3 regions of the Nonomuraea sp. NPDC050786 genome follow, and region 1 is predicted to be linked to each of the others. Evidence: riboswitches for the same ligand, from Rfam matches in the RefSeq annotation. Region 1 holds a riboswitch; each other region holds the start of a gene.
What was found. Region 1 has a riboswitch for thiamine pyrophosphate ahead of thiO (glycine oxidase ThiO). Riboswitches for the same ligand answer to the same signal wherever they lie in the genome.
Positions count from the first base shown of each region.

Region 2: it holds a riboswitch for thiamine pyrophosphate, as region 1 does, so the genes downstream of both, tenA (thiaminase II) here and thiO (glycine oxidase ThiO) in region 1, are expected to answer to the same signal.
Region 3: it holds a riboswitch for thiamine pyrophosphate, as region 1 does, so the genes downstream of both, AB0H84_RS35270 (cytosine permease) here and thiO (glycine oxidase ThiO) in region 1, are expected to answer to the same signal.

Region 1 covers NZ_JBFAHJ010000002.1:343,147-349,829, forward strand. Annotated here, with positions in the region: gene AB0H84_RS05950 (polyprenyl synthetase family protein) at 1-545, shown strand, start outside; gene thiE (thiamine phosphate synthase) at 1,184-1,822, opposite strand; gene AB0H84_RS05960 (Rv2175c family DNA-binding protein) at 1,800-2,174, opposite strand; gene AB0H84_RS05965 (FAD-dependent oxidoreductase) at 2,205-3,374, opposite strand; TPP riboswitch at 3,428-3,544, shown strand; gene thiO (glycine oxidase ThiO) at 3,534-4,631, shown strand; gene thiS (sulfur carrier protein ThiS) at 4,628-4,828, shown strand; gene AB0H84_RS05980 (thiazole synthase) at 4,821-5,576, shown strand; gene pknB (Stk1 family PASTA domain-containing Ser/Thr kinase) at 5,699-6,683, shown strand, end outside.
Region 2 covers NZ_JBFAHJ010000014.1:35,065-41,747, reverse strand. Annotated here, with positions in the region: gene AB0H84_RS24910 (hypothetical protein) at 1-250, shown strand, start outside; gene AB0H84_RS24905 (GAF domain-containing protein) at 365-2,065, shown strand; gene AB0H84_RS24900 (acetate kinase) at 2,039-3,256, opposite strand; TPP riboswitch at 3,455-3,550, shown strand; gene tenA (thiaminase II) at 3,542-4,255, shown strand; gene AB0H84_RS24890 (BTAD domain-containing putative transcriptional regulator) at 4,236-6,683, opposite strand, start outside.
Region 3 covers NZ_JBFAHJ010000024.1:85,786-92,468, forward strand. Annotated here, with positions in the region: gene yidC (membrane protein insertase YidC) at 1-261, shown strand, start outside; gene AB0H84_RS35255 (ATP-binding protein) at 245-682, opposite strand; gene AB0H84_RS35260 (PAS domain S-box protein) at 819-2,687, opposite strand; gene AB0H84_RS35265 (methylated-DNA--[protein]-cysteine S-methyltransferase) at 2,780-3,352, shown strand; gene AB0H84_RS35270 (cytosine permease) at 3,318-4,649, opposite strand; TPP riboswitch at 4,639-4,754, opposite strand; gene AB0H84_RS35275 (rhodanese-like domain-containing protein) at 4,828-5,151, opposite strand; gene AB0H84_RS35280 (helix-turn-helix domain-containing protein) at 5,148-5,537, opposite strand; gene AB0H84_RS35285 (DNA-formamidopyrimidine glycosylase family protein) at 5,643-6,521, opposite strand; gene AB0H84_RS35290 (TenA family protein) at 6,540-6,683, opposite strand, start outside.

The DNA of each region.
Region 1 (6,683 bases):
TCGACCTGCTGGAGCAGGCCCACGGCGAGAACACGTTCGAGTCGGCGCTGCGGGTGGCGCTGTTCAAGAGCGGCAAATACTCGGTGGAGCAGCCGCTCAGGCTCGGGCTGGTGCTCGCCGCCGGCAAGCTCATGCCGTGGATGGACGAGCTCTGCACGGGGTACGGCACGCAGGTCGGGATCGCGTTCCAGCTCCGGGACGACATCCTGGGAGTGTTCGGCGACCCGGCGCAGACGGGCAAGCCCGCCGGGGACGACCTGCGCGAAGGCAAGCGGACGATGCTCGTCGCCCGCACCCTGGCAGCCGCCTCCCCCGCCGACGCGACCACCGTGCGACGGCTCCTGGGGGATCCTGACCTGGACGAGCACGGGGTGGAGACGCTGCGGCGGATCATCGACGACACCGGTGCGCTGCGGGAATGCGAGGAGCTGATCGGCGACTACCTGGGCAGGGCGCTGTCGGCGCTCGACGAGGCGCCGCTCACGGCCGACGCCCGCACGGCGCTGACGGAGCTCGCCATCGCCGCCACCTCCCGCAACACCTGACGCGTACGCGCTCGGGGGCTCGGCCCTCTCCCGGGTGCGGGCACGCACGCCTGAGGGGGCGATGCGCGCCAACCCAGGGCCTGGCACTGCCATCGCAGCTGGTGCGGGGGCTGCCATCGCCCGGGTGCGGGGGGCTGCCATCGCACCGAGTGCAGGGTCTGCGGTAGGCGGTGCCAGTTCATGGCAGGCGCGGAGCTGCCGTCGCCGTGCCAGTGGAGCCTGCCAGCCGGGCCATGCCAGCGGAGCCGGCCATCGGGGCCATGCCAGCGAAGCGCCAGCAGGGCCGCGCCAGCCGAGCCGCGCGAGCAGGCCGCGCGAGCAGGCCGCGCGAGCAGGCCGCGCCAGCAGGCCGCGCCAACGAAGCGCCAGCAGGGCCGCGCCAGCAGGGCTGCCCGAGCAACGCCCCAGCCGAGCCGCGCGAGCAGGCCGCGCGAGCAGGCCGCGCCATCGGAGCCGCGCCAACGAAGCGCCTGCCGGGCCGCGCCAGCGAGGGCGCCGGCGCCGAGGCTGTCACGAGTTCATGGCCCGAGGCGCCCGCGGGGTGGCGGACGCCTCGGACTGAGGTCGACGGAGCCGGGTCGACAAGGTCGACGGAGCCGACGGGGACACCGGTGGCCGCGTAAGGGCGGCTCCCCGGGTCAGCGGGAGGACAGGCGCTTGGCGAACTCCGCCGCGGCCGCCCCCGGGTCCTCCGCGTCCGTGATCGCGCGTACGACCACCACCCGGCTCACCCCGTACGACATCACCTCGTCCAGGTTCGTGAGGTCGATGCCGCCGATCCCGAACCACGGCCGCGCGCTCTCCAGCGCGGCCGCGTGCCTGAGCAGCGGCGGGCCGGGGGCCGGGCGGCCGGGCTTGGTGGGCGTGGGCCAGACGGGGCCGCAGCAGAAGTAGTCGACGCCCGGCTCCACAGCCGCGGCGGAAGCCTCGGCGGCGGAGTGGGTGGACCGTCCGATGACGATGTCGTCGCCGAGTATCTCTCGCGCGACCGCCACAGGAAGGTCGTCCTGCCCCAGGTGGAGCACGTCGGGCCGGGCGGCATAGGCGATGTCCGCCCGGTCGTTGACGGCCAGCAGTTTGCCGTGCCGGTCGCAGGCGTCGCGGAAGACTTCGAGGAGCGCGAGTTCTTCGCGTGCCTCCAGGCCCTTCTCCCGCAGCTGGATGATGTCCACGCCCGCGGTCAGCACCGTATCGAGGAACTCTGCCAGGTCGCCGCGGTCGCGGCGGCCGTCGGTGCAGAGATAGAGGCGTGCCTCAGAAACCGAGGGCTTGGGCACGCCGCTTGACCTCCGTGTGGCGGCCGGCCTTGATCGCCTCGATGGGCGACCCTGGCAGCGACTCGTCAGGGGTGAAGAGCCAGCGCAGCGACTCGACATCGTCGTAGCCGGCGTCCTGCAGCACGGTCAGCGTGCCGGGCAGGCCCTTCATCACGTCCTTTCCGTCGAGGAACACCGCGGGCACCTGCGGCCCGCCGCTGCCCCGGCGCACGCCGAGCAGTTTGTGGTCCTTGAGGAGTTGCTTGGCCCGCCCGATGGAAAGGTCCAGGCGCGAGGCCACTTCGGGGAGAGTGAGCCACTCTTCTACGAGCTGGTCGGTCTCCCGGTCGATCTGTGCAACAGAAAGCGTCACGAAACCACAACTACCACATGGCGTGCTTGCTCAAACAACACAATCCCGTAGGGGCACATCTGGATCTACCAGGCGTTCCGCGTCGAGGCGGTGCCCCGCGTCGATGATCCGGCGCCCCTGTACGAGGTCCCGCGGCCGGTCCACGGCGAGCACCGCGGCGAGGGCGTCGTCGGCGGTGAGCCAGAGGGCCGACCACTTGCCCTCCGGGTCGCCTCGGTAGACGAGCCGCTCCCCCGCCGGATGATGGCCGGCGTACTGCACCATGTGGCCGAACTGCTCCGACCAGAAGTAGGGGACGGGATCGTAGGCCACGTCCTCGCCCAGCAGGCTCGCGGCGGCGACCTCGGGGGCGTTGAGCGCGGTGTCCCAGTGCTCGACCCTGAGCCTGGTCTGCCAGCGGCGCGACCACCAGGCGGCGCAGTCGCCGACGGCGACCGTGTCGGGCAGCGAGGCACGCAGGTGCTCGTCCACGACCACGCCGTTGTGCAGGTCGATGTCGGCGCCGGTGAGCCATTCGACGGCCGGGCGCACGCCGATGCCCGTGACGACCACGTGGGCCGCCACGAACTCGCCGCCGACCAGGCGGACGCCGCCCTCGTCCACGGAGTCGACCATGGTGCCGAGCCGCAGGTCGATCTCGTCGTACCAGCGCTGGGTGCGGGCCCCGATCTCGGCGCCGACGGCGGTCGCGAGCGGCGCCTGGCCCGCCTCGATCACGGTCACCGCGCAGCCGGCGCGGCGGGCGGCGGTGGCCACCTCGGCGCCGATCCAGCCCGCGCCGATGATGGCGACGCGGGCGCCGGGGACGAGCATGGCCCGCAGCTCGTGGGCGTCGTCGATCGTGCGCAGCACGTGCTGCGGGCCGTCGCCGGGCAGCCTGATCGGCTCGGCCCCGGTGGCGATGACCAGGCCGTCGTAGCTCAGCTCGCCCTCGGTGGTCTCGACGACGCCCGCGCGCAGCGACTTGGCGCTGACGCCCGGGCGGAAGTCCACGTCGATCGCGGCCAGATCGGTGCCGACGTAGCTGGTGTCGGCGTCGCCGAACAGCACGGCCTTGGACAGCGGCGGGCGGTCGTAGGGCCGATGGCGCTCCTCACCGATCAGCGTGATCCTTCCGCCGAATCCGCGTCCGCGCAGCGCTTCCACGGTGCGCACCCCGGCCAGGCCGGCTCCTACCACCACGACATGATTCACGTTCATGACCATAACGGGGGCGGTGCCGGGCCGTCGCGCCGAGGCCGTAGGCTGGAGGCGGAAAGACGCGCGGGAGTCCGGCCGTAACCGGGCTGAGAGGAAGGCTGCACCGGGCCTTCGACCGCAAGACACCTGATCCGGATCATGCCGGCGAAGGGAGCGCGGATGGATGTGATCGTGGGCGCCGGGGTGGTCGGGCTCTCCGCGGCCTGGCGGCTGGCCCGCGACGGCCTGCCGGTCACTCTCGTGGACCCCGCCCCGGCCTCGGGCGCCTCGCACGCGGCCGCGGGGATGCTGGCGCCGGTCAGCGAGGTCTCCTACACCGAGGTGCCGCTGCTGCGGCTGGGCGCGGCTTCGCTGCGCCGCTGGCCCGGCTTCGCCGCCGAGCTGGCGGCCGACGCGGGCCTGCCGGGCGTCGAGGCCCTGGATCTTCGTTCCGACGGGACGCTCGACGTGGCGTTCGGGGCCGACGACCTGGCGGCGCTGGACGAGCTGGCCGCGTACATGGAGAAGCTGGAGCTGCCCGTCGAGCGGCTGAGCGGGCGCGAGTGCCGCCGCCTGGAGCCGATGCTGGCGCCCTCCGTGCGGGGCGGGCTGCTGGCCCCCGGCGACGCCTGGGTGGACCCGCGCCGGGTGACGGCGGCGCTGCTCGCCGCCCTCGACCGCCTGGGGGTCCCGCTGGTCCGCGCCCGCGTCGGCGAGCTGCTGCGCGACGGCGGCCGGGTCACGGGGGTACGCTTCGACGACGGCGGCGAGGTGCGGGCGGAGCGGGTCGTCCTGGCGGCCGGGGCATGGAGCGCCGGGCTGGCCGGCGTGCCGGTGCGGCCGGTCAAGGGGCAGATCATGCGGCTGCGTTCCCCGCAGCCGCTGCTCACCCGCTGCGTGCGCGGCACCGTGCACGGCACGCCGGTCTACCTCGTCCCCCGGGGTGACGGCGAGCTGGTGGTCGGGGCGACCCAGGAGGAGATGGGGTTCGACACCCGGGTGACCGCGGGCGGGCTGTACGAGCTGCTGCGGGACGCCAGGGAGCTGGTGCCGGGCGTCACCGAGCTGGAGATCGCCGACGTGGTGGCCGGACTGCGGCCGGGCACGCCGGACAACCTGCCCGTCATCGGCCCGAGCGGCACGCCGGGGCTCGCGCTGGCCACCGGGCACCACCGGGGCGGCGTGCTGCTGGCGCCGTTGACGGCCGACATCCTGCGGGGCGAAGAGGGCGAGCTGGCGGCGTTGTGCGCGCCTGGAAGGTTTCGGGAAATTTCATGATTGTGACGATCAACGGGGCCGCGCACGAGGTGGCCGACGGCATGACCGTGGCGCAGGCCGTACGCAGACTGACCGCGGCCACCACCGGAGTGGCCGTGGCCGTGAACGACGAGGTGGTCACGCGGAGCTCGTGGGAGACGACGGCGCTCAGCGACCGTGACCGGGTGGAGGTTCTGACGGCGGTGCAAGGTGGATGATCTGATCATCGCCGGGGAGAAGTTCGCTTCCCGGCTCATCATGGGGACCGGCGGCGCGCCCTCGCTCGACGTGCTCGACCAGGCGCTGGCCGCGTCCGGCACCGAGATCACCACGGTGGCCATGCGGCGGCTCGACCCCCAGGCCCCCGGCTCGGTCCTCGACGTGCTGCGCAGGCGGGACATCAAGGTGCTGCCCAACACGGCCGGCTGCTTCACCGCGGGCGAGGCCGTGCTGACGGCGCGGCTGGCCAGGGAGGCGCTCGGCACGAACTGGGTCAAGCTGGAGGTCATCGCCGACGAGCGGACGCTGCTGCCCGACCCGATCGAGACGTTCGACGCGGCCGAGCGGCTGGTGGCCGACGGGTTCGTGGTGCTGCCGTACATCGGGGACGATCCCGCGCTGGCCCGCAGGCTGGAGCAGGCGGGCTGCGCGGCCGTGATGCCGCTGGGCGCGCCGATCGGCTCGGGCCTCGGCATCCGCAACCCGCACAACATCGAGCTGATCGTCGAGGCCGCCTCGGTGCCGGTGGTGCTCGACGCGGGCATCGGCACGGCGAGCGACGCCGCGCTGGCGATGGAGCTGGGCTGCGACGCCGTGCTGCTGGCCACGGCGGTGACCAGGGCGCAGCGGCCCGACCTCATGGCGGCGGCCATGAAGGGGGCCGTGGTCGCGGGACGGCTGGCGCGGCTGGCGGGCCGCATCCCGCGCAGGCGCTACGCCGAGGCGTCCTCCCCGATGACCCCCTGAGAGGGCCGTTTCCTCGAGGGTGCTGAGGTTGCTGGTGCGGGGCCGTTCCACAGGGAACGTCTCCGCATCGGTTTCGGGCGGCAAGGCCCTGCCGATGGCAAAACGCCCGTAAACTCAGCGGGGTGGACACGACGACTGCGGACCCGCTGGTCGGGCGGCTTCTCGACGGACGCTACCGCATCGAGAGCCGGATCGCCCGGGGCGGTATGGCGACCGTCTACCTCGCGCTGGACGTCCGGCTGGACCGGACGGTGGCGCTGAAGGTCATGCACCGCTCGCTCGCCGAGGACCCCGCGTTCGTCAGGAGGTTCATCGGCGAGGCCAAGTCGGTCGCCAGCCTCTCGCACCCCAACGTGGTGCACGTCTTCGACCAGGGCACCGACAACGACGTCGTCTACCTGTCGATGGAGTACGTGCCCGGCAGGACGCTCCGCGACATCCTGCGCGAGCGCGGCAGGCTGCCCGCCCGCGAGGCCCTCGAGATCATGATCCCGGTGCTCGCCGCCCTCGGCGCGGCCCACCAGGCCGGGATGGTCCACCGCGACGTCAAGCCGGAGAACGTCCTGATGACCGACGACGGCCGGGTCAAGGTCGTCGACTTCGGCCTGGCCAGGGCCATCGAGGCCACCAACCAGACCCGCACCGGCGTGATGATCGGCACGATCGGCTACATGGCTCCCGAGCAGGTCACGCTCGGCGCCACCGACGTGCGCAGCGACGTCTACGCCGCGGGCATCATGCTGTTCGAGCTGGTCACGGGGCAGCAGCCGTACGACGGCCAGACGCCGATGTCGGTCGCCTACCGGCACGTCCACGACACCGTGCCCCCGCCGTCGTCGCTCGTCCCCGAGGTGCCGCCGCTGATCGACACGCTGGTGACGCACGCGACGGCCCGCGAGCCCGGCGACCGCCCCGCCGACGCCACCGCGATGCTCGTGGCGGCGGTCGACGCGCACCGGATGCTGCCGCGGCTGACCAACCCGCCGCTGTCCCACTCCCAGCCGCACACCCGCACGTTCGCCGCCGCCCCCTCGATGCCGCAGGCCGCGCCGGCCCACACCATGATCCAGCCGCGGGAGGAGACGCCGAAGCGGCAGGGGTTCCGGC
Region 2 (6,683 bases), on a different contig from region 1:
GTTCATGGCCGGGCTGCTCGGCATTGGCCTGGCTCTGATCCTGGGCATCGGCACCAGGATCGCCGCTGGTGCCGGCACGCTGATGCTGGTTCTCATGTGGGCGGCCGAGCTGCCCCTGGACAACAACCCCTTCATGGACGACCACATCATTTACTCGATCGTCCTCATAGGCCTCGCCCTCGCCGACGCCGGCACCACACTGGGACTCGGCAACCTGCCGGTCGTCCAGCGCAACGCCTGGCTGAAGTAGAGCGCGCGGCAACACGCCCGTCTCCGGCCGCCGGAGGCGGGCGTCGCGCTGCGCCCGAACACACCGCCCCGCAGCGGTGTTGCCGCTACCCTCCCTGCTGCGACACTGATCGGTATGTCCGAGACCGAGCATCGTCCGCTGATGCCCCAGATGCGGCTCGATGAACTGCTGGCAGAGCTGCAGACCCGGCTGAACGCCGTACTGGCCACGCGGGATCGCGTGCACGCGCTGCTCGAGGCCGTGGTGTCGGTGGGCAGCGACCTGGACCTGGAGACCGTGCTGCGGCGGATCGTGGAGACCGCGACCAAGCTCGTGGACGCCAGCTACGGGGCGTTGGGCGTGGTGGGGGAGGAGCGCACGCTCGTCCAGTTCATCCCGGTGGGGCTGAGCGAGCAGGAGATCGCCAAGATCGAGCACTGGCCGCACGGGCTCGGGCTGCTCGGCCTCCTGATCAAGGATGCGCGACCGCTGCGGTTGAGCCGCATCTCCGATCATCCGGAGTCGTACGGCTTCCCGCCGGGGCACCCGCCGATGGGCACCTTCCTCGGAGTGCCCGTACGGGTGCGGGACGAGGTGTTCGGCAACCTCTACCTGACCGAGAAACGCGGCGGCGGGGACTTCGACGAAGAGGACGAGGCGGTCGTCATCGCACTGGCGACCGCCGCGGGCGTCGCGGTGGAGAACGCCCGGTTGTACGAGGAGTCCCGGCGGCGCGAGGTGTGGCTGAAGGCGTCGTCAGAGATCACCACGAGCCTGCTGTCCGGCGCCGGCCTTCATGAGGTGCTGACCACGATGGCGGCATGTGCCGGACAGATGTGCGACGCCGACGTGGTGCAGGTGCTGCTGCCCGAGGCGTCGGGTGAGACGCTCGTCGTGGATGTGGCGGAGGGCGAGGGAGCCGGCGAGCTGCTGGGGATGACGTTCGAGATCTCGGCCACGCCGGCCGGCGAGGCGTTCAGACGGGGCGAGCCGGTGTCGGAGCGGGATCTGCCGAGCGATCCTTACCCTGACTCGCCGTTGCGGCGGCTGGGCTACGGGCGCGCCCTGATGGTGCCGCTGGGTACGGCGCCGCAGGTGCGTGGGGTGCTGGCGTTGGCCAAGCGCAGCGGGCGGCTGCCGTTCAGCGGGGCCGATCAGCAGATGGTGGAGTCGTTCGCGGGTCAGGCGGCGGTCGCGCTGGAGCTGGCCGAGGCACGGCGTGATGCCGAGCGGCTCGGCCTGCTGGAGGACCGGGACCGCATCGCCAAGGATCTGCATGACGTGGTCATCCAGCGGTTGTTCGCCACCGCGATGACGTTGATGAGCACGGTACGCCTGATCGAGCGGCCGGAGGCGGGCAAGCGGGTGCAGCACGCGATCGACGAGCTGGACGAGACGATCCGGCAGATCCGCTCGTCCATCTTCGCCCTGCAGGCCCCGCGCCAGGAGGCTGCTCCGAGTCTGCGGACGCAGATCGTCGAACTCGTGGAGGGAGCGGGCGGGCATCTGGGGTTCATGCCGGGGCTGCGCATGGAGGGCCAGATCGACACCGTGGTGCCCGAGCGTGTCGCCGAGCACCTGCTGGCCGTGCTGCGTGAGGCACTGTCGAACGTGGTGCGCCACTCCCGCGCGACCCGGGCGCAGGCCTCGGTGGAGGTCGCCGATCAGCGGCTCACGCTTGTGGTCACCGACAACGGCGTCGGCTTGGGAGAGGAAGGACGCCGCAGCGGCGTGCGCAACATCGAGGAGCGGGCCGGCCGTCTGGGCGGCACCGCCGAACTGGAGGCTCCGGAGGAGGGCGGCACACGGCTACGCTGGCACGTCCCCTTGGACTGAAGGACGGCTTGCCGGCGGGGCCACGATCGGCGAAACGAGTGCGTGGGCCTGGCGGGCGATCTCCCATTCCTCGTCGGTGGGGATGACCAGCACGGACACTTCGGCGCCCGCGGGGGAGATGAGCCGTTCGCCGGTCGTGCCGGCCTGGTTGAGTGCCGGGTCCACGGCGATGCCGAGCCGTTCGAGCCCGGCCAGGGATTCGGCGCGGGTGGCGGTGTCGTGTTCGCCCACGCCGCCGGTGAACACGATCGCGTCCACCCGTCCGAGCAGCGCGTAGTAGGCGCCGACGTACTTGCGGATGCGGCGAGTGTAGATGTCCAGGGCTGAACGGGCGGCGTGGTCGTCGCGGGCGCGTACTTCCCGCATGTCTCTGGTGCCGGCCAGCGCGAGCAGGCCGCTGTGGTGAGTGAGCGCCTGCTCGACCTGCTGGGCGTCCAGCCCGTTCACGCGGGCGAGGTAACCGGTGAGCGCCGGGTCGATGTCGCCGGAGCGGGTGCCCATGACCAGCCCCTCCAAGGGCGTCATGCCCATGGAGGTGTCGATGCTGCGCCCGCCGCAGACGGCGGTGGCGCTGGCGCCGTTGCCCAGGTGCAGCACGATCAGGTTGAGGTCGGCCAGGTCCCGGCGGAGGAAGGCGGCGGCGCGGCGGGAGACGTACGCGCAGGAGGTGCCGTGGAAGCCGAAGCGCCGCACGCCCCACTCCTGGGGCACGGCGTAGGTGTAGGCCTCGGGTGGCAGGGTGCGGTGGAAGGCGGTGTCGAACACGGCCACCTGTGGTACCTGGGGGAACGCCTTGCGCGCGACGCGGATGCCGGTGACGTTGATCGGGTTGTGCAGGGGAGCGAGTGGTGTCAGTTCCTCGAGGGCGGCGATCACGTCGTCGTCGATCAGCACGGCCTCGGTGAAGCGGGTGCCGCCGTGCACGACCCGGTGCCCGACCGCGACGGGCGCCAGTTCGGGCCCTGCCGCGGCGAACGCCTCCATCATGGCCTCCAGCCCCTCGCCGTGCCCGGGGAAGGGCCGCTCCCGCACGTACGGCGTCCCGTCCCCGCTCCGATGGGTGAGCCGCCCGGTCTCCTCGCCGATGCGTTCGACCAGGCCGCCGGCTGGGCGTTCGCGGGTCTCGACGTCCACCAGCTCGTACTTGATCGACGAGGATCCGGTGTTCAGGACGAGAATGCGGCCGGCCATGTCCACGAGCCTATTTCGAGGGGGTCCTCGCTGTGCTCGCGGGTGTGGGCACGGGCTCGGAGCCGGGCGTCGGCGCACGTGGGAGGCCCGGCGTGGCTGAGCCGGTGCGGCGGCCCATCGTCTGGGCCGGTCTGCCGGCCGCCACCGCTCTGGTGAGAGTGCGGGCCGTGGTGTCGCTTCTCGCCCTCTGCTAGCGTTCCCTGTGACGCGGGGTGCCCGGGAGGCCGGGCTGAGATCACACCCGTCGAACCTGATCTAGTTCGCACTAGCGAAGGGACGTCATCGGTGACCTTCTGTGAGCAGATGTGGACGCGCACGGCCGCGTTGCTCGAGGCGATCCACCACCACCCGTTCAACACCGCGCTCCGCGACGGCACCCTCGACCGGGAGCGCTTCGCGTTCTACCTCGTCCAGGACGGCCGCTACCTGGTGGCGTACTCCAAGGTGCTCGCGACCGCCTCGGCCCGCGCCACCGACCCGGACGACGCCGCGTTCTTCGCCCGGAGCGCGCACACGGCGCTGGTCGTCGAGCGCGGGCTGCACGCCGGCTACCTCCAGCAGTTCGGCCTGGCGCCCGACGAGACAGAAGCCATCGCCACCTCGCCCACCTGCCTGGCCTACTCCTCCTATCTCCAGGCCACGGCCCTCGCCGCTCCCTTGCCCGTGCTCGCCGCCGCCGTGCTGCCGTGTTTCTGGGTGTACCAGGACGTCGGCACGGCGCTGCTCGAGCGCACGGCGGACGCCGCCGGCCACCCGTACCGGACCTGGATCGCCACCTACTCCGACCCGTCGTTCGCGGCCTCGGTGGAGCAGGCCAGGGCGCTCGTGGACCGGCTGGCCGAGCTCGCCGACCCGGGGACGCGCCGGGCGATGGAGGCGGCGTTCTGCCGGGCCACCGAGTACGAGTGGATGTTCTGGGACAGCGCGTGGCGCCTCGAGACCTGGCCCACGGCGGGATGGCTGGCCGCACACCCCGCCGTCACGCGAACGACTCGCTGAGCTCCCTGCGCAGCTCGCGGGCCTGGTGCAGGTAGTGGCGGGCCAGCACGGAGCGCCCGGACGAGTGGTACAGCTCGCCCAGCGACTGGTACGTGTCCGCCTCGCCGCTCCGGTCCCCGAGCTGCTGGAAGATCACCAGTGAGCGCTCCAGCTGGTCGGAGCCGTCCGACCGGTCGCCCCTGGCCACCTGGAGCCCACCCAGGTTCCGCATCGCGTACGCGCCGCAGTGCCGATCCCCGAGAGCCTCGAAGATGTCCAGCGCGTGCCCCTGGAAGCGCATGGCCCTGTCGGACTCGGCGACCAGGTCGTACAGGCGGCCGAGCTGCATGGACACGCAGCCCTCGCGGTGCGCGTCGCCGAGCTCCTCGGCCAGCCGCAGGGCGTCCCCGAGCCACCTGGAGGCCTGGCGCACGTCGCGCAGCGACAGGTAGACGCGCCCGATCGCCTGCCGCGCGTACGCCTCGCCGCTCCTGTCGCCGATGGCCAGGAACATGGCCAGCGCGTGCCTGAAGGACCCGAGCGCCCTGAGGTGCCGGCCGGAGAACTGGTTGACCGCCGCCAGCCCGCAGATCGAGATCGCCTCGCTCCGCGTGTCGCCGAGCTCGTGGAAGATGGCCCGCGCGCGCCGGAACATGTCGCCGGCCTCGGCGTACCGGTCCTGGTAGAGGCAGACCTGGGCCAGGCCGCGGAGCATGGCGGCCTCGCCGTGGCGGTCGCCGGCCGCGCGGGCGCTGTCCAGGGCGACGCGGTGCGTGCTCTGCCACTCGTCCAGGCGGCAGTGCAGGTCGAAGTAGGGCACCAGGGTCGCGGCCAGCCCCCACGCGGACTGGGCCAGGCCCGCGCCGGCGGCCAGCCGTACGGCGTCGACCAGGGACTCATGCTCGGCGTCGAACCAGGCCAGCGGCTCGGCGGTCAGGCGGCCGAGGGTCTCCCGCTCCAGGCTCCAGCGGGGCGCCCCGTCGGACGTCAGCCCGAACAGGGTGGTCGGCAGCCGCGCGGCGGCGTGTTCGGCGGCGGTCAGCCAGCCGCCGAGCACCCTGACGAGCGCGTGCCGTTCGGCCCCGTCGATGGTGGGGGCGCCCGCCTTCTCCATGGCGGCGCAGCGGACCAGGTCGTGCAGGCGGTAGCGGGGCTGGCCGACGGGGTCGGTGCCGGCCAGGCGCAGGAGGTTGGCGTCCACGAGGGTGTCCACCACGGTGTCCGACCGGTGCCGGTCGAGCACGGCGTCGGCCACCCAGCCGGGTACGGACTGGGAGCCGAGCAGGCCGAGCGCGCGGAAGGCCAGGGCCGCGTCGCCGGGCAGCCGGCGGTAGCTGAGCTCGAACGAGCCGCGTACCTCGAGGTCGCCGGCGCGCAGCTCGTCGAGGCGGCTCGTCTCGTCATCCAGCCGCTGCCGCAGCACGCTCAGCGGCCAGCCGGGCCGCCCGGCCAGCCGGGCCCCCGCCACCCTGACGGCCAGCGGCAGGTGGCCGCAGGAGTGCAGGATCGCCTGTGCGGCCTCGCGCTCCGCCGCCACCCGCTCGGCGCCGACGATCTTGGCGAGGAGTTCCTCGGCCTCCTCGGGCGGCAGCACGTCGAGCTCGAGCTGGAGGGCGCCCGGCAGCTCCGCGATCCGCCGCCGGCTCGTGACGAGCACCGCGCAGCCGTGACCGGGCAGCAGGGCGCGTACCTGCGCGGTGTCGGCGGCGTCGTCGAGGAAGACCAGCATGGGCCGCCGGGCCAGCAGGGACCGGTACAGGGAGGCCCGCTCGCGCAGCGTGGGCGGCAGGGCCTGCTCCGCGACGCCGAGCGCGCGCAGCGCCTCGGCGAGAAGGTCGAGGGGGTCGGCCGGCGTCGTGTCGGTGCCGCCCAGGCACAGGTAGAGCTGGCCGGCCGGGTACTCCGCGCGCAGGGCGTGCGCGCAGTGCACGGCCAGCGCCGACTTGCCGACGCCGGGCGGCCCGGTCACCACGGCGATCGAAGGCGGCCCGTCCGGCGGGCGCTCGCCCGCCGACAGGGCCCGGGTCAGGGCCGCCACGTCCGCCGCCCTGCCGGTGAAGTCCGGCACGTCGGCCGGGAGCTGGTGGGGCGTGAAGTCCGGCACGTCCGCGGGGAGCTGGTGGGGCGCGGCGGCGGGCGCCGGAGGCGGATCGCCCGCCGTCACGGGCGCGGGCGCGGGGTCGCCCGCCAGCACGGAGGCGTGCACGTCACGCAGGTCCTGCCCCGGCTCGATGCCCAGCTCGTCCACGAGCTGCCGCCTGATCGTGGTGTAGGCGTGCAGCGCCTCGGCCCGCCGGCCGCTGTGGTGCAGGGCGAGGATCAGCCGCTGCCACAGATCCTCCCGGTAGGGGTGCTCGCCGATCAGCCGGCGCAGGTCGTCGATCGCGCCGGCGTGCTCGCCGCGGGCCAGCTTCAGCTCGGCCAGCTCCTCGGCCGCGGCCAGCCGGGC
Region 3 (6,683 bases), on a different contig from region 1:
GCTAATTACGGTCTGGTCAGCATGCCGGTTTTGGTCTTCGTTATGGTCATTGCGCTGGTCGCAGCGGTGGCGTGGCTCTCCGCCCGAAACATCAAGGTTGCAGAAGATCAACCGCAGTGGCTGAGGAGGCTCCTGCCGTGGCTGCCGTACGGCTCCGTGCTCGCCGCGCTGGTGCTCCCGCTCGCGGGCGCGCTCTACCTGCTCGTCTCCACGGCGTGGGCCGCGGGAGAGCGGGCAGTGCTCGCTAGCCGGCCTCTTTAAGGGCCTTGACCTGCCCGTTCATCGACACCCGAGGAGCGGGCAGGATGGCCCACACCGTCGTCGTGTCACCGTCGTGCCGGACCCCCCAGCTCTCCGCGACGTACTCCACGATGCCGAGCCCCCGGCCTCCGAGCGATGAGAGGGTCGGGCGGCCGGCCCGCGGCTCGGTCGCCGCGCCCCCGTCGCTCACCGCCACCTCGAGGTGATCGTCACTCCGCAGCCAGGCCACTCTGACCATGCCCGACGGCAGGGGGTGCGCATGCCTAAGCGCGTTGCTCAGCAGCTCGCTCACCACCAGCACGGCATCGTCGATCGCCGCGGAAAAAACCCCGCTGTCCTGCAGCTCATTGCTCAGACGCTGGCGGGCGACGGCGACGCTGGACGGCGCGTACGGCAGCAGCACCACGCTTGACACACCCACCTCCCCGTTCCCTGTGCCCCCCGCGGGAACACTCCCCGGTACGACCGAAATGCCCCGTTACTCGATCCCAGAAACCGCATCTCGATCACAGCTTGTGCACATTGGACGATAGATCAGCGGAACTGTGACCACCTCGTTACCGCATCGGTGTGTCGGATCGGATAGGGGAAACAGCTCGTAGCGAGAGCCGCATTCTCGTCCCCCCTTCCGGTCGCGGATGGGCGCTCACGTCTCCGCCCTGGGCTCTCGCGAGGCTACGGACGATGTAAAGACCGAGCCCTACTCCACCAAACCTTCTCCGGTCCCCGCTGTCCACCTGGACAAACCTCTCAAAGATCCGCTCGCGGTCCGTCGGCGCGATACCCACGCCTTCGTCGTCCACGACCACGACCACGTTGTCGCCCTCGGGCCAGGCCGCCACGCTGATCAGCCCGCCCTCGGGCGAATACTTGAACGCGTTCTCCAGCAGCTGCCCCAGGACGATGTCCGTGGCCAGCGCGTCACCGAGCACGTACGGCAGCCCGTCACGGATGTCCACCTCGACCCGGTGCTTGTCCGACAGCGCGGGCAGCCCCAGGGTGGCCGCGTCGATCCGCTCCGCCAGGTCGAACTCCTCGATGCGCACCTTCAGCTCGTCCGCCCCCGCCCTGGCCCCGAGCAGCAGGTGGTCCATGAGCTCGCCCAGCGACCTGGCGCGCTCGGCGATCGTGTGGACGGCCGAGCGGCGCTCGGGGTCGCTCATCTTGTCCCAGCGCCTGTCGAGGGTGCTGGCGAACCCGCGCACGATCGTGATGGGCGTACGCAGCTCGTGGCTGGTCGTGGCCAGGAACAGGTCCTTGGCCTCCTCGAGCTCCTTGGCCGTGGTCACGTCGCGGAAGTCGATGACCACCTCGCCGGTCTCCTCGATCCGCGCGCTCACGACGTCCAGCCACCGCCCGCTCTCCATCTGGAACGTGACCTTCTCGCCCGGTTTGGGCAGCGGGAACGGCGGCGGCCCGCCGATGACGGCCTCGGCGGGGAACGCGGTGAGCTCGACGGCGGCCGGGTTCCACCGCACCACGCGGCCGGCCTCGTCGAGCACCGCGATGCCGTCGGCACTGGCGTCGAAGACGGCCTGCTCGTGCGCCCGCTGCCGGACCGCCTCCTGGTAGGCCACCGCGTTGCCGACGGCGATGCCGGCGTGCCCGGCCAGCAGCTCCAGCAGCTCCAGCTCGAGGTGTCCGGGCGTGCTCTCGGCGAACAGCGCGTACAGAGCCCCGTAGGGGCGCCCGCCGACGGCGGCCAGCCCGAGCGCGATCGTGTGCAGGCCCTTCAGCCGCGCCCACACCAGGTCGTCCAGCTCGTCCGACTGCAGCAGGACGGTCTTGCCGGTGCGTAAGAGCTTGTCCACGAGGCTCGTACGCAGGTCCGTGGTGGTGCCCCTGATGGCGGCCGGCAGCTGGTACGTGCTGACCAGGCGTAACCGGTCGCCCTCGATCAGCACGAACCCGCCCGCGTCCGCCCCCGTGAGCTCGGTGAGGCTGGCCGAGATCCGGTCGAGCACGGCGGAGAGCTCGAGCTCGGAGTTGATGTCGCCGACCACGTCGGTCAGCCTGCGCACCAGCCGCGCCCTGCGGGCCATGCGGTTCCTGGCCAGCTCGTCGGCGCGCGCGAGATGGTGGACGCAGACGTATCCGGCCACGGCGCTGCCCAGGCGCAGCGCGCTGATGTCGACCCGGACGTCCAGAACGGTCCCGTCGCCGCGCAGGCGCTTGGTGCGAACCGAGACCTGGCCGCCGGTGCGTACGCGCTCCAGGACGGCGTTGTGCTCGGCGGTGAGCTCGCCGGGCACGATCGGCGCCCGGCGCCCGAGCATCTCCTCCGCGGTCCACCCGAACAGCCGCTCGGCAGCCTCGTTCCAGACCAGCACGCTCTGGTCCCGGTCGACGACCACGACGGCGTTGGGCGAACTGGCGAGGGCAGCACGAGCTATCTCGTCGTCACTCCCGGCCCATTCGTCCCCCACTCCTCCATAGTGCACGTGGCAAGGTGGGTCCGTCGGGCGATCCGTCCGATACGCTGCGGTCACGGTGATTCTCGGTGGGGACGGGTGGGCGCATGTCGAGTGGCGATCTTGAAGCCCTGTTGCGCGTGACGTCCAGCACCTATCGAGGTGAGACGCCCCCTGACATCGCGTTCGGCACCTATGACGGCGCCGTCGGCAGGCTGGTGCTCGCGGTGACGGCCAAGGGCATCGTGGCGTGCAGCTTCGAGCCGGAGAACAATGTGTTCGAGCTGCTCACCAGGCATGTGGGCAGCTTCATCGGGCAGGACGCCCGCCGGCTCGACCCGGTGCGCAGGGAGCTGGACGCGTACTTCTCCGGCCGCCTGCGCGCGTTCGCCACACCGGTGAACCTGACGCTGGCCACGCCGTTCGCCCGCACGGTGCTGCAGAAGACGACGGCGATCCCGTACGGCACGACGACGACCTTGGAGGAGATCGGCGCGAGCATCGGCAGGCCGCGCGCGCTGCGGGCGATCGGCAACGCGCTGGCCTCCAACCCCGTGTGCGTGATCGTGCCGTGCCACCGCGTGGTGCGCGAGGACGGCGGGCTCGGCGACTACGCGGGCGGCCAAGCGGCCAAGCAGCACCTGCTCAACGTCGAGCAGCGGGCGTCAACGCGCCGATGAGCAGGGTCACCAGCGCGGCCACGACGGCCGCGCCGAGCGCCCCGTTCATCCACGGCTGCCGGGCGAAGCCGATGGCCTCGCGGACCGACTGCCAGTAGGCGTCCCACTGCGGGAGCGTGGGCGTGGAGGTCGTCAGCCAGTACGCCACGAAGCCGAGGGCCCACGGCACCAGCCTCGACCAGCGCGAGGGCGCGTGCTCCTCGGTGTTCCAGCCGCGCGAGCCGCCCAGCACGAAGTAGTCCACGGCCAGCACCGCGAACATCGGCACGAACACCGCCCCGATCACGCCCAGGAACGCCCCATACGAGTTGACGTCCACGAACAGGGCGATCGCGACGGTCAGCACGCCGATGGCGGTGGAGAAGATGCGCCGGTCCACGCGCGGCATCAGGTTCTGCAGCGAGAGCGTGGTGGAGTAGACGTTGGCGAACGACTGGTCGGTCTCGCGGAGCACCAGGATCGCGAAGAAGAGCGCGCCCAGCGGCACCGCGACGAACGGGCCGAACACCGACGTCCCGTCGGCCCGCACCGCGTCCGCCCCCGCCAGGGCCACCGCGTACACGCCCAGCCCCAGGCAGGCCACCTGCGCCAGCGTGTACCCGGCGACCACGCCGGTGAACGCCGCCCCGCTCGACCGGGAGTGCCGGGCGAAGTCGGCCGCCATCGGCACCCACGACACCGACAGCGCGATCACGTAGTCCACGGCCGGGGCGAACGCCGCCCAGGACCCGCCGGTGTGCGCGGGCGCCCGGGTCAGGAAGAACCAGGCGAACCAGACCAGCGACACGACCACCCCGATGGTGACGTACCGCCGCAGGATCCGCACCGACCCGAGCGGCCAGATGGAGAGCGCGGTGGTCAGCGCCCCCGCCGCGATCACCCACACCTGGTACGGCACCGCGCCGAAGATCGCGCCGGCCGCCTTGGCGATCACCCACAGCTCGAACGCACCCCAGCCGATCATCTGCACGATGTTCAGCACCGTGGGCACGTACGAGATCCTCGCCCCGAACAGCCCCCGCAGCAGCACCATCGCGGGCTGCCCCGTCCGCGTGCCAGGGACGGCGGACAGGCCCACCATGGCCGTGCCGACGAGGCTGCCCACCACGACGGCCACCAGCGCGGCGGCCAGGCTGAGCGGGGCCCCGCCGAGCGGGTCGAGCAGGAGCAGCGCCCCGGAGAAGCCCAGGAGGCTGACCCCGAGGTTCGCCCAGAGCGCACCCTGGTCGAGCACGCCCAGGGTCTTCGGCGGCCTGCCCTCGAGGGTCAGGGGAACTTCGTCGGCGACATGCGTCATCGCACACTCCCTACGCCGGCATTACCCGGACAGGTTCAGGCGGTCGGCAGCGGATCTGTGCTGCCCTCTCAGCCCGGCGAACCCCGAGCTCCCGCGACGATCTGAAGTTGGCGCCCTCATCATGCCCTAGTGGCGGCGGAAATGCCACAGGAGGCTTTACGCCCGCTTTTGTAGCTTTTTACGCCACGAAGGGCGTTTGCCCGGTCTCGCTCACCATCGGACGGCGCGCGTACTCCCACGACTGCATGCCGCCACCGACGTTGACCGCGTCGCGCCCGAGCTGGTTGAGCCAGGCCGCCACCTGCAGGGACCGGCCGCCCACCCGGCAGACGACGTAGACCGTGCGGTCGCCGGGCACCTCGTCCACCCGCCCTTGGATCTGGGTCATGGGGATGTGGACGGCCTCTGGCGCGTGCCCGGCGACCCACTCGTCCTGCTCTCGGACGTCGAGCAGGTAGGCGTCGTCGGGAACTGCGCTGGCCTCGATCTCAGGTACGGTCATGCTTCCATCATCTCGCGCCTCGCGTCGTAGGCGGCACGCGCGGCGGCGATCTCCTGCTGGTGCTCCTCCGTCCAGGTGACCAGCGTCTTGATGGTCTGGTGGAGCGTGCGGCCGAGCGGCGTCAGCGCGTAGTCGACCCTGGGCGGCACGACGGGGTGGACCGTGCGGGTGACCAGGCCGTCGCGCTCCAACTGGCGCAGGGTCACGCTGAGCATGCGCTGGCTGACGCCGTCGATCTCGCGGCGGAGCTGGGTGAAGCGCAGGCTCTGGCAGTCGAGCAGCGCGATCACCAGCAGCGACCACTTGTCCGCGATGCGGTCGAGTATCTGACGGACCTCGCAGTCCTCCCGCGTGTCCCACTGGCGGACGTCGTAGTCGTCTTCCATGGCGCTGTCGCAGTGACCGGGTGATTCCACGGTGCCCATGCTCGCCGAAAACATGCCCCGGTTACAAGAGAGAACCGACCCGCCGAGCGATAACCGGAGCGCGGCTCATTTCAGCAGGCGGGACAGGCGCCGGTCGGCGAGCGGCTTGCCGCCGGTCTGGCAGGTGGGGCAGTACTGCAGGGACGAGTCGGCGAAGGACACCTCGCGGATCGTGTCGCCGCACACGTCGCACGGCTGGCCCGTCCGGTTGTGGACGCGCAGCCCGGACTTCTTCTCCGCCTTGAGGTCCTTGGCCGCCAGCCCGTGCGCCCGCTCCACCGCCTCGCTCAACATGGTGACGATGGCCTCGTGCAGGTCGGCGATCTGCGCGTCGGTCAACGACGCCGCGATCTTGAACGGGGACATTCTGGCCGCGTGCAGCACCTCGTCCGAGTACGCGTTGCCGATGCCCGCGATGATCTTCTGGTCGCGCAGCAGCCCCTTGATCTGGGTGCGGTTGCCGCTCACGATGCGCTTGAGCGCGTCGACGGTGAAGGACTCGCGGAGAGGGTCGGGGCCGAGGGAGGCGATGCCGGGGACGTCTTCCGGATTTTTCGTGACATAGACGGCGAGGCGCTTCTGCGTCCCCGCCTCCGTCAGCTCGAACCCGGGCGCCGGCCCCTCCTCGTCGGGCGCCAGCCGGACCCGTACCGCGAGCGGCCCCTTGCCGGGGCGCACCGGCTTCGCGCCCGAGAGGTCGTCGCGCCAGCGCAGCCACCCCGCCCTGGCCAGGTGGATGACCAGGTGGAGGCCGTCACAGTCGAGGTCGAGGAACTTGCCGTGCCGCGACACGCCGGTGACGGACAGCCCGCCGAGCGCGGTCACGGGCGGGTCGAACGTCTTGAGCGCCTGGATGGCCACGACGTCGACCCCCAGGACCGTACGTCCCACGGCCCGCTCGCGCAGGAAGTGGGTGAGAGACTCCACTTCAGGAAGTTCCGGCATGCCACCAGCGTACGGCGGCTAGGGGACGTTCCAGAAGGCCAGCTCGTGGGCCATCCCCTCGGCGAACAGCGCCTCCGCCCGCGCCGGGTCCGGCTCCGCCTCGTCGATCATCTGCGCGATCCGCACGGTCAGCGCCTCGAACCCCGGATCCGCGTACGTGTC